DNA from 2 places in the Paenibacillus sp. FSL R5-0928 genome. Region 1 is predicted to be linked to the other one. Evidence: riboswitches for the same ligand, from Rfam matches in the RefSeq annotation. Region 1 holds a riboswitch; the other holds the start of a gene.
The links. A riboswitch is a leader RNA that binds a small molecule or an ion and turns the genes downstream of it on or off. The one in region 1 is predicted to bind cyclic di-AMP.
Positions count from the first base shown of each region.

Region 2: another riboswitch for cyclic di-AMP. It lies ahead of MKZ16_RS00545 (C40 family peptidase); the one in region 1 lies ahead of MKZ16_RS02660 (hypothetical protein).

Region 1 is NZ_CP150225.1:591,313-599,169, forward strand. Features, by position in the region: gene MKZ16_RS02620 (hypothetical protein) at 1-473, shown strand, start outside; gene MKZ16_RS02625 (GntR family transcriptional regulator) at 535-930, shown strand; gene MKZ16_RS02630 (ABC transporter ATP-binding protein) at 950-1,879, shown strand; gene MKZ16_RS02635 (ATP-binding cassette domain-containing protein) at 1,884-2,786, shown strand; gene MKZ16_RS02640 (ABC transporter permease) at 2,779-4,059, shown strand; gene MKZ16_RS02645 (hypothetical protein) at 4,091-4,300, shown strand; gene MKZ16_RS02650 (hypothetical protein) at 4,762-5,193, opposite strand; gene MKZ16_RS02655 (hypothetical protein) at 5,255-5,776, opposite strand; gene MKZ16_RS02660 (hypothetical protein) at 5,791-6,345, opposite strand; cyclic di-AMP (ydaO/yuaA leader) riboswitch at 6,414-6,578, opposite strand; cyclic di-AMP (ydaO/yuaA leader) riboswitch at 6,998-7,187, shown strand; gene MKZ16_RS02665 (hypothetical protein) at 7,440-7,856, shown strand.
Region 2 is NZ_CP150225.1:110,885-118,741, reverse strand. Features, by position in the region: gene MKZ16_RS00565 (AbrB/MazE/SpoVT family DNA-binding domain-containing protein) at 1-45, shown strand, start outside; gene MKZ16_RS00560 (YwhD family protein) at 124-630, opposite strand; gene MKZ16_RS00555 (M1 family aminopeptidase) at 734-2,740, shown strand; gene MKZ16_RS00550 (hypothetical protein) at 2,752-3,582, shown strand; cyclic di-AMP (ydaO/yuaA leader) riboswitch at 3,800-3,938, shown strand; gene MKZ16_RS00545 (C40 family peptidase) at 3,996-4,424, shown strand; cyclic di-AMP (ydaO/yuaA leader) riboswitch at 4,787-4,929, shown strand; gene MKZ16_RS00540 (C40 family peptidase) at 4,974-5,426, shown strand; gene MKZ16_RS00535 (GNAT family N-acetyltransferase) at 5,616-6,101, shown strand; gene MKZ16_RS00530 (cytochrome c) at 6,229-6,585, shown strand; gene MKZ16_RS00525 (4a-hydroxytetrahydrobiopterin dehydratase) at 6,667-6,954, opposite strand; gene MKZ16_RS00520 (hypothetical protein) at 7,183-7,476, opposite strand; gene motA (flagellar motor stator protein MotA) at 7,683-7,857, shown strand, end outside.

The DNA.
Region 1 (7,857 bases):
CAAAAATGTTGGTTTACTTACGGACTTTACCGATTCCAGCTGCAGTAATATTATCGCGGAGGAAACTTCAGGGTGTGGGCTCCTTTACACTAAATGGTACGTTATTCTTCGGTATTATTTACTTGTTAGGAGAGAATTTCCGGACAGAACTGGCGGTTCCTTCGTATATAGCTTTTGCGATTACTTGGCTCGGCTTCGGATTCATGGTCTCGGGTCTATATATTTTTATTGAATATCTTTTTAGCGGCAAAGCTTATCTATGGCTAACATTGCTTATCGTAGTTTTATCGTGGGCAACATCGTTCCTAGTTACACTGGGCGGAGGCAGTTTGTTCTTATACAGTATCTCCTATTCCAAGGAGTGGGGGTTGTTATCTCCGATCATGTGGGGGTCACTTCTGCTGGGGACAATATCTGTGCAATTATTCTCTAAATGGACTATACATCGGCTGAAAAGTCGCAATCTCGTATAAAAAATCGGAAATGGCAAGGACTGCGCTCTAGCACGCTAGAGTGGAAGGCGAGGTGTAAATAATGTGGATACCGGTACAAATCAACGAAAATAGTGCAGAGCCCCTCTATCATCAAATAGAGACTCAGCTTAGATCATTAATCATTAGCGGAGTCATTACAGAAGGTACGCTGCTGCCCTCAATTCGTGAGTTCGCAGGAGATCTGAAATGCAGTGTAATTACCGTGCGGCGGGTATATCAGGATCTGGAGAACGAAGGTTTGCTGCGAACGCGACAAGGAACAGGTACCTTTGTATCCCATGTAGGTGACGGAGCAATGGAAGAATATAAACGGGAAACGGTTGGCAAAGCACTTGAAAGTGCAGTGGATATCGGCCGATCGGTACATTGCAGCAAGGATGAACTTGAACAGATTTTTATGGAGATTGTAGAACGCAAGTATAGAGAAAAGGATTGAGAGGGGGGCGCTTACTCATATGGTACAGATGGCTATAGAATTGCGGAATGTACTTAAACGGCGGCGAAACAAGACGATAGGGCCGCTGACCCTGAATATGCCTAAAGGATATATTACAGCTTTGGTAGGTCAGAATGGTTCCGGCAAAAGCACACTGCTGAATCTGCTGATGCAGCTGACTAATCCAGAGGAAGGCGAGATATATTGGTTTGAGAACAGGTATGATAGCGGGTTGTCTCTGGAGCTTCGCCAGACCATTGCCTATGTTCCTGAAACGTCAATTACTGAGGAGAACCACTGGAATGCAGAGGAGGCAGCTCGATTTCGGAAGTATTGGTATCCAAATTGGGACGATCAATATTTTCAGGAGCTGATGGATCGCTTGGAGGTTCCGTATCATATGAGACTTTCGAAGATGTCTAAAGGGGAGCGCCGGAAATTCGAAATTGCTGCAGCACTTGCGGCGCGGCCAAGTCTGCTGCTATTGGATGAACCTTCATCAGGTCTTGATCCTTTTGCCTGGAAGATTATGATCGAGACACTTCGTAAATATATGGATGAGAACAACGCAACGATCATCATCTCCACACACATTGTGGATGAGGTGCGGCGGCTGGCGGATTATATCGTCCTTATGCATCGGGGAGAACTGCTGGGCATGGCTGAAAAAGACAGTCTGTTCGGTGCTTGGACCGAGGTTTGGGTGAATGCTGCGGATGAAGAGGAGCTTGCGGAGTTATCGGCTGAGTTGCCAGGAGGCTTGCACTTTACAATGGATACACCGGGTGTAGCTTCTTTTATCATAGAACAATTTTCTGAAAACGAGAAACGCATTCATAACTTGGGCGTAAAGGTTATCAAGAGCCGCAGTTTGGAACTGGACGAAATATTAAGTTTATGGACACAGGGTCATCGTCCTATTCTAATTGACCACAAGAGAGGGGACTAGAGAAATGGAAGCCTTAAAGCTAGAAAGTGTAGTTAAGCAATATGGAGAAAAAACCGCAGTAAACGGAATTAACCTAACTGTAGGTAAAGGGGAAATTTACGGATTACTGGGGGCGAACGGCGCGGGAAAAACAACCACGATGCGTATGGTACTCGGCCTAATCTACCCTGATGAGGGCAAAATTTTGTATAACGGGAAGCCTTTCAACAGTGAACTGCAGCAACTTATGGGTTATCTGCCCGAAGAACGCGGACTATATCCTAAGGTGAAGATCAGCGATCAAATCGTTTACTTAGCCCGCCTGCGTGGAATGTCAGCTAGTGATGCAGATAAGAGCTTGCGCTATTGGCTGGATCGATTTGAGGTTCCGGATTATTACAATAAAAAGATAGAAGAGCTTTCCAAAGGAAATCAGCAAAAAATGGGCTTTATCGCCGCTGTCGTTCATAAACCGCAGATTCTGATTCTAGATGAAGCTTTCAGCGGGCTGGACCCAGTAAACGTGGAGCTGCTGAAAGATACGGTCAAAGAATTGCGTGATTCGGGAACAAGTATCCTTTTCTCTACGCACCGGATGGAGCATGTAGAAGAGCTATGCCGTAACATTACGATTCTCGATCGTTCCAATACGGTCGTTCAAGGGGATATCCGCACGATCAAGAATGGCTACCCGCGGGAAGAAGTATTGCTGCGTACAGCTAATGAGGTAAAAGGTCTGGAGTCCATCGCAGGCGTTACAGCAGTGAAACGGCTGGAGCGTGGGTATCTGTTATCGATCAGTGAGATCGGTGCAGCACAGCGTATTTTACAGCAGGCGATAGCACAGGGTGAAGTGGAGCATTTTGAAATCAAGGAACCTACGTTAAACCAAATCTTTATCAGAGCGGTGGGTGAATCTAATGAATAAGATGGGGACAATTATCGGCTTTACCTTTAAAAATAAAGTTAGAACGAAATCATTTATGATTACTACTTTGATTCTAGTATTATTGCTCAGCATAGGGATGAATCTTCCCTATATCATCGATCAGTTTAAGGGTGATTCGGCCAAAAGTGAAGTTACTCAAATTGCTGTGATTGCTGAAGAGGGAAATCAGGTTGCAGAATTGTTGAAGGCTTATACTGCCCCAGAGGGCATGCCACAGGCTAAGATAGTACAATATGCTTCTGCGGATGATGCCGAGTTAAAGAAAGCATTAGATGAAGAGACAGTAGAAGGTTATGTTACTTTTGCAGAACCTACTGGTGAAGGGCTTCCACCCGTTACTTATCACAGTAATGATGGAGAACTAAACGGAGATGTTCAAGTTTATCTTCAAAATGCACTTCAGCAAGCAAACACACAATTCATCGTTGGCGACAAGCTGACCTCTGAACAGATTGCTGCAATGTCAACACCAGTGCAGATTACTACACAACAGCTTAACGCAGGCGGTGGCAGTGAAAGCTCTCAGGAGGACACTCCGGCCATTAACTACATTATCGTATATGCCATGCTTATGTTGTTCTTTATGTCCATTATGATGACAGGCAACATGATTGCCGCTGAGATAACCTCTGAGAAAAGCTCGCGGATTATGGAGATTCTCATTACAAGTGCCTCACCTTTAGCGCAAATGTTCGGTAAAGTTATCGGTGTTTTCCTAGTAGGAATATTGCAAATTGGGATCTTTGTCGCAGCGATCGTCGTCAATTTGACGCTCCCGCATAACGCAACCGTATTGGCTGACTTTGATCTCGATTTAGGCCAGCTCAATATTAACTTGCTGCTCTATGGATTTGTCTTGTATGTATTAGGTTACTTCCTCTATGCCTTGATGTATGCGGCTGTAGGTTCGATTGTCAGCCGTACGGAGGATCTCGGCCAGGCGGTAATGCCAATCATGATGTTAGGCTTCGTGGCGTTCTATGTTCCACTGTTCAGTATCTCCAATGCGGATACTCTAGTGGTTAAGATAGCGAGTTATGTACCTTTCACTTCACCATTGACGATGCTGCTCCGAATTGGTGTCGGTGAGGTGGCGATCTGGCAAGTCATTGTATCGCTGCTGATCCTGCTTGTGACTACCTTCATCTTCGGATGGCTGGCAGCCAAGATCTATCGTACCGGCGTACTGATGTACGGCAAACGCCCAAGTATTAAAGAAATCAGAAAAGCAATGAAAGCATACAAGATCTAAGAAGGCCTCATATAACTTTTAAGGAGTGCTAATGATGTCTACAAGCGAACAATATACCATTATGCTTTTAATGAGTTCGGTATCACTGGCTTCGGTTAGTAGAATGCTTCCGGATGGCTCCACTTTTATGAATTTCGTTCAAGGCGTATTGACCGGTGTTGCTATAGTGGGGATGTTGGCAGGATTGTGGATGTACAGTAAGGCGCGTAAGAGTAAGGCGCGTAAGAGTAAGGCACAATAGTAGGTACTGAATTTTCGGGGGGATCCTAACAGCCATTTATGGTTGCTGGGATATCCCCGTTTTTGCGTTGGCAATCTCTTTGTATACGAGCTGATATAGCTAACGGACCCAGCAACACTTAAATGCAACAATCATCGAGATTTGGCAAGATATCGGACACAATAGTCGCTATTGGCATGAAAAACAGTGAATTAGTAGCTCTTTTAACCAAATAGTTGCACTGGAGTCCGATACTATGCTCAAAAGGCGATAAACGTGCAAATAACGATATCTGGGTCCGTAAGCCTTGCCTTGGTGGAAGATGATTAGGGCCTGCTTTAAGACGATCCGAGACGCTCATCGCTCGGGATTTCTACTGGAGTCCGAACGCCGGCCAAATTTGAGGAAAAGCTTCAATTAAAGGCTCCTGAGTCCGTTAGATGCTTCATGCGCTTAAAGATCGTCTGAATTCTAGTCAGTGACTAAATTATAGAAAGATTTGCGCTCGTTCGTATATCCGCTTGGTCGGTCATCTGCTCCCGTACAGCTCTAAGCTGTGCTTTCAGTGCAGGAACACTTTTTTGCAGAATAATGCTTATTTGAGAAAGAGGCAGCTTTAAGCCGTACCACAATACCTTCACAAGCTGTTCCTCCCAAGGTAATCCCTTAGCCGATAGAAGAGAGCGCCGGGCAAAAGAATCAGCACACTGGCGAATACAAGTGCGGTAAGCGTGGATAGAGAATAACTGAGGGTCGAAGTTATCCTGACGATATATTTTATGAAGCTCTGTGAAGGTGCGGATAGTAACCTTGTCTGCCTCATTAGATTGTTCTAATAACATGGAACTGAGTACGTAGACTTCATTAGTATACTTTTGAACACACTCTGCAAATTTAGCACTGTAGGTGGACACGGGAGGTAAGGGGTCAGGCATGGTGAACACGATCCTTTCAGAATGAGAGATTTGCTTGAATCTATAATATAGAAAAGTAAGAGATGGATTTATTGATAAGATCGGCGGTGTCTGGTTCCGGGCAACTGTGTTTCTGCTGGGAGGCAGTGGATAAAGCTTTGGAAGGTTTGTAGTAGAGCCGTTCACTTCTGGAATTGCTCCCCCCAGCTGCAACACTGTACAGACGCCCTTGCTGAATATGCCCAGCCAAGGATTTACCCTGGAGCTTGGCCTTTAAATCCTGCAAAGCACCCTGAACTAGCTCAAGCTTAACCTGCTCCCAATCTGAACCTTCGCGGCGGACCTTATCCAGCGCTTCCTCAAGACGGCAATGACAGATAGCCCGTAAAAAAGAACTCCATTTAATGAGATCGAAATTTTTGGTGTTGGCAGAGATTAGACAAGCCCCCCAACTGCAACCTCCCTTACAGGTGAGCTTCAGAATACCATAACGGCAGCCTTCAGCCCCTTCCATTCCATAGTGAATAGGCTCGGGTTCATCCAATACAAATACTTCAATGCGGGATAGTCTGCGCTGGTCCATAGTAGGGTTCCTCCTTAGATTTCCAAAAGCTTTAAGTCTACATGATGAGTGACACTAGCCTTTTCTACACAAGCGAGCATTTCCATTTTATTCTCACAGACTGCGGTATGCTCTAGCCATAGTCGGAACTTCTCTTTCCGTATAACAGATAGATGTAAGGGAAAGGTGCTGCGGGATCTCAAGACATACCAACCGGCGCTTACATCTTTCCAAGGCTCCTTGAAGGCTGTAAACCACGGGAGTTTTTGATGCGATGACCAATCCTGCTGCTGTTGTTGTTCTCGAATTTTTTTATATATTTCATATACAATCTTAGAGTCTAAACAGTCTTTACAAGAAGAAGGTGTACTGAATTGGCGAAGGGCTTGGATCTGGTTCTGGCCAAATGCATAACCTACAATGTACCTGTGATTATTTTCTTCGAACCACAAGGCCCCGAAACAAACGTAATTTAGACTTATCGGCTCAAGCAGCCCTTGATGTATCCCTAAATAATAGTGCTTCAAAACATTCACCCCATCCAGCGTGCTATCACCTAATAGGCTCAGGTAACGCAAAAACCGCAGCAAGAGGAGGACCTCTGCTGCGGTTTTGGATTACAGGCAGATATACCTGGGCCAAAGCGTGGCGGATCAAGGGTCTCTCTCTTTACGCTTACGAGGTTAGCTGTCGGATTCGGACGGTGAGAGTCGCCCTACCTATTGAGACTTACGCAGTCTCCTTTGGATTCACCCCAAGTAGGCCAGGTGGCCTGATGGTTCCCCCGTTCCCTGCGAATGCAGGAACTCAGCGTTGATTGTTTTTCATGAATTAGATTCAACCCGAATCATACTCTTTTCAAGATTTTCTGTAAAAAACGGAAAATGTTCTTTTAGAGCGATTTTAACCATATCCTGCCGACTACGACTGAAAAACGAGGTAAATAGGTATTTATGGCGTGTTATCGCGCCTCTTTCTCGCTCAACCTCAGCTTCTTGCGTTTCAACCTATAAAGGGAATTTGCAGTATTTTCACCCTAAAAAGGTGAATAAAATCACATGGGTTATAGATAGCGATTAAACGCTCGAAACTCGAGTAAACAAGAGATATAGAGAGATTAGATATCAAGTAAGCGCTATCTAATGGGAAAATAGTTTTTAATTTGCATTATTTTGGCATCATTCAGGTTTTACAAGTCTTCGTGCATAAGAGTATGATTACTCCTGTTTCAACGACAATCGAATATTTGATCCGCTTAATTTCCGATAAGGAAAGCGGGGGAACCAACAATCGGCAGCCGATGTGAGAGTCGGAAGCTGATTATGGGGTGAATCCTGTAGAGGGTGCGAGTGAGCTCGCATCTATACAGGTAGGGCGACTCTCACCGCCCGAATCCGACAGCTAACCTCGTAAGCGTATGGAGAGAGGATGAGTGCAATGTGACCGCTAGCGAGCCACAGAGGAGATCCTTTGTGGCTTTTTGCTGTGCTCTTAGAAGCAAAGCATTTATGGAGGCCTCCCCCAAGAGGTCGCTAAATTCATCATTAGCGGTATTTGTAAGGCAGCGTCTAATGACGTGACACAACCGAGCTTTAGGTTGTGCCCGAAAATGACGATAGGTCAACATCCTTTCGGAGATTTTCGTTGCCTCCTTGTTGTAAATGAGCAGGAGGAGAAAAAAGAGATGACGGATCAGAATGAATATGTGCTTGTATGTGCGCCTACAAAGGCGGGAGAACATTTCATTAAACTTCTGAAGTTCAGGGGTATTAAGATGGCGGGATTAACCAACAATCTGGCTGAGAAAGCTTTACTAGAGGAGCTCGGAATCGAGCGGGTTATTCTAGTGGATACCCGCCATCAGAGCACTTGGTTTCGCCCATCGTTCCCGGTAGGCAGGGTATATCTGTTTGAGAGCAGCTTTCCGCTTTGCTGCCGCTATATTCAGATGTGCCGTACCTGGACGACACAGCCAATTTTTGTGATTACAAGTTCTATAAATCCTAGATTGGTCTATAAAAGACTTGGTGCGAGCTATGTAATCTATTCCCATAGTGGTGATGCTGATTTTCTAATCGATAGATCACCTCATCAAGGATAAT
Region 2 (7,857 bases), 480 kb from region 1:
GTGAGTCAGCTCAAACGCAAGCTTAGCAGCACAAGCAAATCATAAATTAAAAAGCTTCGACGCTCCTATTTCCGGAGGTCGAAGCTTTTTCTATATCGGATAACCCTTCTGGAGGCTCCTATACTATTCAGTCAGTGCAGCTTTAAGCTCATCTGAGGATGCATTCCACCATGCTTCATTATGAGAGATCAGAAGGGATTTGAGCGCCGACTTCTCAATGGCTCCAAGCCCTGCCACATCGATCTTGCGTTTAAGAGCTGCATCCAGCTTATTGACATGCTCGGCAAGAATTTTCCATCCGCGGCGCGCTTCTGTATCAATCCACATTTCACAGGCTGTGATTCCACCATAAAATTGAGCTTCCAATGTACGGTCTACCGCTACCCATACCACCCAAACCTGTCTTCCATTCGGTACATCTTCACGATTCATGGAAAATTTAATTCCTTTTTCCACTTTGCTCTTGGCATGCATGGCACCGATATCAATAACCGCCACATCACCATCAATAATGACAGGTGAAACGTTGTTGAGATCTATAGAGCCTGCTCCAAAGCCTTTATGTTTACTTTTAGCGTTCACAATATTTAAGGCAATCTGTTTCTTGCCCTCCGGTTGTATGTTGTCCACGAGTGCACACCCTTCCTCTTACGAATAATTTAATTTTAGCTAATAATGCGGCGATTGCAAACATATACATCCCGTAGATGCTTGTCACGGGAGGAATCACACTATGAAGTCACTGTCATTAAAGTACATCATCTTTGCGACCCTGGCCATCCTCGCGCTGCTGGGAGGAGGAATATGGGCCTTTTCAGGGGATAGCTCTACAGCTTCTGTTACTAGCTTTGCTTCAAAAGAGGCCAAGTCCTCCAGCGGCACAGCGCCTGCAGCCCTACCACAGCAGGTATTGCCTGAGAGCGCGCCCGTCCCGGCAGAGGAGGCTTTAAGCCAGCGGGTAGTCGAGTATCACATTGATGTCCAGCTTGTTCCTGACACAGAAACCTTAAAAGCTTCTGAGACAGTAACCTGGACACACCCCGGAGTAAAGCCAGTAAGTGATTTATATTTTCACATGTATCCAAATGCATTTGCCTCATCAGATACCACCTTTATGAAGGAATCCGGGGGGACGCTCAGAGGCGACAGTATGCCTGAGAATGGCTTCGGAAATATGACGCTGACCGATCTGCGCACGACAGAAGGAACTTCGCTAATGCAAAGAGTGCAATATGTCCAACCTGATGACGGCAATATCAACGATAAGACGCTCCTAAAGGTACATCTTCCTCAGCCTGTTAATGGTGGGGAAAGTGTAACACTTAAGCTTCAGTATGAAGTCCAGCTTCCCAAAATCTTTGCACGCATGGGTGCTTCAGGTAACTTCGTTATGGCTGGGCAATGGTTCCCTAAGCTTAGTGTATACGAGCCGAGGGGCACACGCGGAGTTAAAGAAGAAGGCTGGGACCTGCATCAGTATCACGGAACCTCTGAGTTTTACAGTGATTTTGGCATCTTTAATGTAACGATTGCCGTCCCTTCCAACTATACGGTGGCTGCGACCGGATTTCCTGTAAAAAATGCCAAGCTCAAACAAGATCAGAAAATATATCAGTTCTACGCCGATGATGTCCACGATTTCGCTTGGGCCGCTTCCCCTGATTTTACAGTAGCTGAGGAAGCCTTCTCTACGCCGGAGGTGCCTGGAGTACGAATTAAGGTGTATCTCGACCCACTACACAAAGATTTAAAAGAGCGTTACCTTCAGGCTGCCAAGGCTGCCCTGACCTACTTCAGCAAATGGTATGGTCCTTATCCCTACTCTACGCTGTCTATTGTCGTCCCACCTAAGGAGGGCAACGGTGCTGGAGGAATGGAATACCCTACCCTTATTACAGCCTTTGGGGCCGCGGATTCTTCTCCAGATACCTCACTTGAAAGAACCGTCATTCATGAAATCGGCCATCAATACTTCTACGGTATGATAGCCAGTAATGAATTCGAGGAGGCCTGGCTGGATGAAAGCTTCACTTCCTATGCCGAAGACAGACTTATGGAGCAAGAATACGGTATCAAGTCTAATTTGCCTTTACAGGCCAGCCTGGTAACTATACCTGAGCCGTTAAATCTGGAAACGTGGAAATATGCAGGGGCGGATTCCTATAGCCGAAATGTTTATATCCGCGGCAAGCTTGTACTTAAAGATATCGAACGCCAGGTAGGTACCAAAGCAATGAACAACATCATGTCCTCCTACGCTCGTAAGTTCCGTTTCGAGCATCCTGCTACGTCAGATTTTCAGAAAGTCGTTGAGAAGGTAACCAAAAAATCATGGCAGGCCTATTTCGATGATTACATTTATGGTGATGGAGCGCCTGACTTCTCAGTAGATACGATTACTTTTAAAAAAAATAACAGCGGCGATGCCCCAAGCTACGAATCATTAGTGAAGATTTCAAACAAAGGGAGCCATTACGTTGATGTTCCCGTGAAATTCACATTCGCCGACAGCTCTTCGGTGCAGCGGGTCTGGAACGGTGAAGGAGCAGAGACTACGTTTCAATTGTTAAGCGATAAGCCTCTTCTCTCTGCTGAGATTGACCCTGAACATTCCATCTTATTGGAGAGCAAACATCTAAACAACTTTAGGCTGGCGGAAATAGAGCCCAAGACGCTCTCTCGCTGGACATTAAGTGTAACTAAACTACTTGAAACCGTGCTCGGAACTCTTGTCTGGTGAGGTGAATGATTGTGAGAACATCGATAACCCGCGGCTGGCAAAGCATGAAGGAGCAATTTTATATTTTAATTCTGCTCTTCATCTACCGACTGCTCTGGGGCTACTTTATGTATGGTTTCATCCGATCTGCTATTATTCCAATTCTACTGCGCTATCCGGATAAAGACGCCGGAGGCAGCGGTATGGGCAGACTGTTGTATTATATCGAGGGACAGTTCAGCTTGAATACGGACCCTGCGATACGCACTTGGTTATGGATGCTTCTGGCGCTTGTTGTCTTGCGACTTCTGCTTTCCCCTTTCATAAGGGCAGGATTGCTGCATGAGCTCCACCAGGAGCGAAAGGGCGAGCGTGGACTGTTCTTTTTCCCTGGCATGAAGATCTATGGACTACCTGTCTTAGTCTTTAGCCTAATCGAATGGGTGCTGACCCTGCTGCCGCTTTACTGGCTTGCTCCAAAAATGTACGGGCTGTTCTTATCCTCTTTGTTTAACTACGCTTTGTTACTTCATTTAGTACCATACGTATTGGCATGGCTTATATATATTTTTATCGTGCGCCTGTTTCTTCTATATATGCAGTTTGGTTACACCGGCGGTACAGGAATGTTCTCCTCACTGATCATCTGCTTGCGGTCACTGATTCCTGCTATAGGTGTTTCCATTGTACTTGGGGCGGGAGGCCTGCTCTTACTGCTAGTGTGCGGACTGACGGGTCTGTTCTGTCCCGGCCTACCGGCACTTATAATACGGCAAATCTCACCACTACCTTCTACGCTCTTAAAAATGTGGGGAATCTCTGCACAATATCATCTATGGCGTAGCAAAGCATTTCCACAATAAATCAACCTTATTTGACATAATAAAAAGGTCCCAATTCCTGTATTCAGGAGCTGGGACTTTTTCTCATTACGGATAACTTAAGAGTATTTGCAAAATCGTAAAAGCTCTGTTACAATAAGTCCTGTGCTATTAGTAACAATTTTGTAATCAATTGAAACGATTCCTACATAACTAAATGTATTTATCGTAAGTGTAACTGTCGAAACGTCATTCTCTGGTGCTTAACACGCCTAATTCCTTTGCACCGGGAAGTGGGGGAACCATATTTTGGGTGAATTGATCTCGCTTTACAGGGATCATAGGGAATCTTCTACCGAACCCTTAAGCTAACCTCGCAGGCCTTGGAAGGAGTACATCTTTTGAAAAGACATAATTTAAGAAAAAAATGCGTCGCTGCGGCGCTAGGACTTGTAATGGCATTATCTATTGGTGGAGGAAGCGCCTTTGCCGACTCTAAAATGGACTCTGTAATCTCAAAGACTATTGGAGTTGCCTATAAAACCGGAGGTACAAGCACTGCCGGATTTGATTGCTCTGGATTTACAAAGTATGTATTCAAGAATGTGGGTCTTACTTTACCTCGTACATCAAAAGCTCAATATAGCGTTGGAACTGCTGTATCCAAAAGCAATCTGCGTTCTGGTGATCTAGTGTTCTTTAACACACTTGGCAATGGAGTATCCCATGTCGGCATTTATGTTGGAAACGGAAAATTCGCACAATCGTCCTCTTCGCGTGGAGTGACCATCACTTCACTCAGTCAGGCCTACTGGGCCAATCGTTATGTTGGCGCTAAAAGAGTAATGAGTACTTCAGCTTATCAAGCTGTAGCCTTCGATTGAAACCTTCCTCACAACTATAACCTCACAATTACAACTATATGAACCTGAATCTGATTATGCCCGTAATCAAATTCGGGTTTTTCTTTATTCCATAATATATTTTTACACTATTAGAGCCCAATTGAAACACGTTTATTTGATAAAAATTGCAATTATATTAAAAATTAGGTCATTATTAACGCTTACATATGCCTTTCTACCGTAAAAATTCCAATTTTTCTGCATTAATATGTTAAAAACGATTGCCAAGCGGCTTTCTGTTTGTTACAATTAGCGCAGTGAGATTTTAGTAACATTTTTGTAATCATTAAGTTGTTATTTACAAAGGTTTTGTCATGTATTGATTACAAGCTAATCCTAATCAACAGTATGAGCCGAGTTTCCTAACTATTAGGAAAACGGGGGAACCAACTTTGGGTGAATTGACCTCCATTATATAGAGGGGTCATAGGGGACCTTCAACCGAACCCTTAAGCTAACCTCGTAGGCATTTGGAAGGGGTATACACTTTTGAAGAAGAAGTTAGCAGCAGCAGTACTAAGCTTTTCCATCATCCTCACCATCGGAGCAGGAAGCGCTTTCGCAGATTCCAAAATGGATAAAGTGATTGACAAGGCCATCGGTACTAAATACGTATCCGGCGGTATATCCACTAACGGATTTGATTGCTCCGGATTTACAATGTATGTGTTTGATAAGATTGGCATTAACCTTCCACACCAATCAGGTTCCCAATATCAAATGGGCACAGCAATCTCCCGTGATGATATAAGAGCCGGAGATCTTGTATTCTTCAATACAAGTGGCAAAGGTGTCTCCCATGTCGGCATTTATGTCGGTGAAGGTAAGTTCGCACACGCTTCTACCTCACGCGGTGTTACGATTAGCTCTCTGAGTGATAGCTACTACGTGAAACGCTACGTTGGTGCCAAGCGCATTATGAGCACAGACGCTTACCAATCGGTTGCTGCTGAATCGGAAGACAATGATGATGTGCAATAAATAACGTACATAGGCTCTTTTCCAAGGTACTCTTGGAGGAGAGCTTGTTTTTTTGTCTTATTACTTATTTACCCCTCTCATAATTTGTAAAACATTCCCCCTCATATAAAGTTTCTGAGTCGAACCTCCCCCATTTTGTATATAATTAGTAATATAGCAATGTCCTCGTGAAAGGAGATCGTTGACCTTATGATAAATCCCTCGGTAACTTTTCATGTTGTTCCTATGGAGGCAATTCACGGAGAAGCTATTTGTAAGTGGAGCTATACGCCCCCATATAATATTTATGGCTGGATGCCGTGGGAGCAGATGCAGGCTCTTGGCATCGAGTTTGGTGATCCGCAGCTCCGGGAGGAACAATATATCTCCATATTAAATGAAAATGAGGTTTTGTGCGGATTCGCACAGTTGTTCCCGATGGAAGGAGTCGTCCGTTTAGGAGTTGGGATGCGCCCCGATCTATGCGGCCATGGTTTAGGCAAACTATTCGTAGATGCCATCGTCCAGACAGCCTTGAATCGTTATCCTGATCGTGAGATAGATCTGGAAGTCCTGACCTGGAACCAACGCGCCATTCGAACTTATCAAAAATGTGGATTTACGATTACAGATACGTATGAACGCCGCACACCTACAGGAGACAAACCTTTTTATTGCATGGTCTATGACAAATGATATTAAATACCAGATATTTCATAAGAATGATTGTATTCTCGTTCATTTTTTTGTCACAAACCCTATGATAACGCTTCACCATAAGCTATAATGTAGGGAGCAGCTTACATAGAAGGGACGAATTGGGATGCAGAAATGGATCATGAGCGGTTTGTTTTTTGCCGCCTGTGCCTTTGCGGTAGTACTCATGTTTACACTTCCGGGTAAAGAAGAGGTAGCAGAAGAAAATAAGCCCACGATGCCGGTAGTTCAACTGGACGCGGCAAAGGCAGAAGCAACCGTGAAAGCCAGCTGTATCACCTGTCACGGCGATCAGCTTCAAGGTGGAGTTGGACCAAGTCTTCAGAATGAAGGCGGTCAGCATGACGCTGAGGAAATCTACAGCATCGTCACCAAAGGACGTGGCCAAATGCCTTCCTTTAAGGAGAAGCTAGCTCCTGAAGAGATCGCCAACGTCGCACTCTGGCTCTCAGAGAAAAAGTAACCAGCCAAGCAACCAAAAACGCCCGTGTATGAGATAGGTGACTATCTGTGCACGGGCGTTTATTTTATGATTTTGGCTAAACTAATGATTTTTTTCAAAGGCTTCATTAAATTCATGCGCCTCTCGAAGATCTAGAGCTGTAATCCCATCTTCTTCATTAGATTTCAGGCGCAGGGTAACTGTTTTATAATCAATCGTAATATGTGGATGGTGATCGAAGGCTTCTGAAATCGTGGCTACTTCATCAACGAACGCAATGCCCTTCATATATTGGCTGAACATATATTTTCGCACCATAACATTATCTTCCAGTTTCCAGCCCTCCAGCTTGGTGATCTCCTCACGCAGTTCCTCTTCCGTAAATAACAATTCGTTTCCTCCCTTACAAAAAATTGCAGTAAAGTGCGTAGTTCCCTTTACTTGTCTTAGGCGTTAAACAAAACATCCCTTAGCTTCTGAGGTCCAAGGGATGTGCCAGGATAAAGGCGATATTTTCGATTAAATGTATTCACAAATCCCAGCGATTATAACTCGGCTTTATCAATTTTAACACGGGCTACTAACTACGGGCAAATTAAGTCCAGACGTCTCCTCTGCCTAAATCAAAACTACTGAAGCCAAATCCTCTTCGCCAACTAAAATATTAATGCGGTGAGTGTCCTTATCGTAAATAATTACGCCGCTCCCCACTTCAATCATAGGTTCATTACCCAGCGCGAAGAAAAGATCCTCAGCCAATGCTTCCCATACCTCCAGCTTTGATTCTTGGGGTAGTTCCTGCCACTCGTCCGGATCCATCTCAAAAAATAAATATCCATCGGAAATTCGTCCGACGGCTTCGGTCAAATCGGTTAGAATTTCACCGTAATCTCTACCATGCTTTACACCCACGTATATCACTCCGTTTTCTTCACAGATGAATAATTACTTACCTTATCCATTATAGCCGAAAAAATGACTTCACAAAAAACCGAATGATGTCGATAAATAAGAATATACGTTAATTCGGTTTCGCACAGAGTGCCCTGCCGCTGTTTCAAGGATGATATACGCGGCATTGTCGGAACACATCTTAAATCTCACGGACGAGGTGCAAAATGGAAATTTCAACAATAATTGGTTTAATTTTTGGTTTGGTTGCTGTAATCTGGGGCATGATCCTCAAGCACGCTCCACTTCATGCTTTGGCCACACCCGCTGCTTACGTTATTATCTTGGTGGGTACGGCAGCTTCTATTTTCATGGCCTTTCCTTTCAACGAGGTCAAAAAGA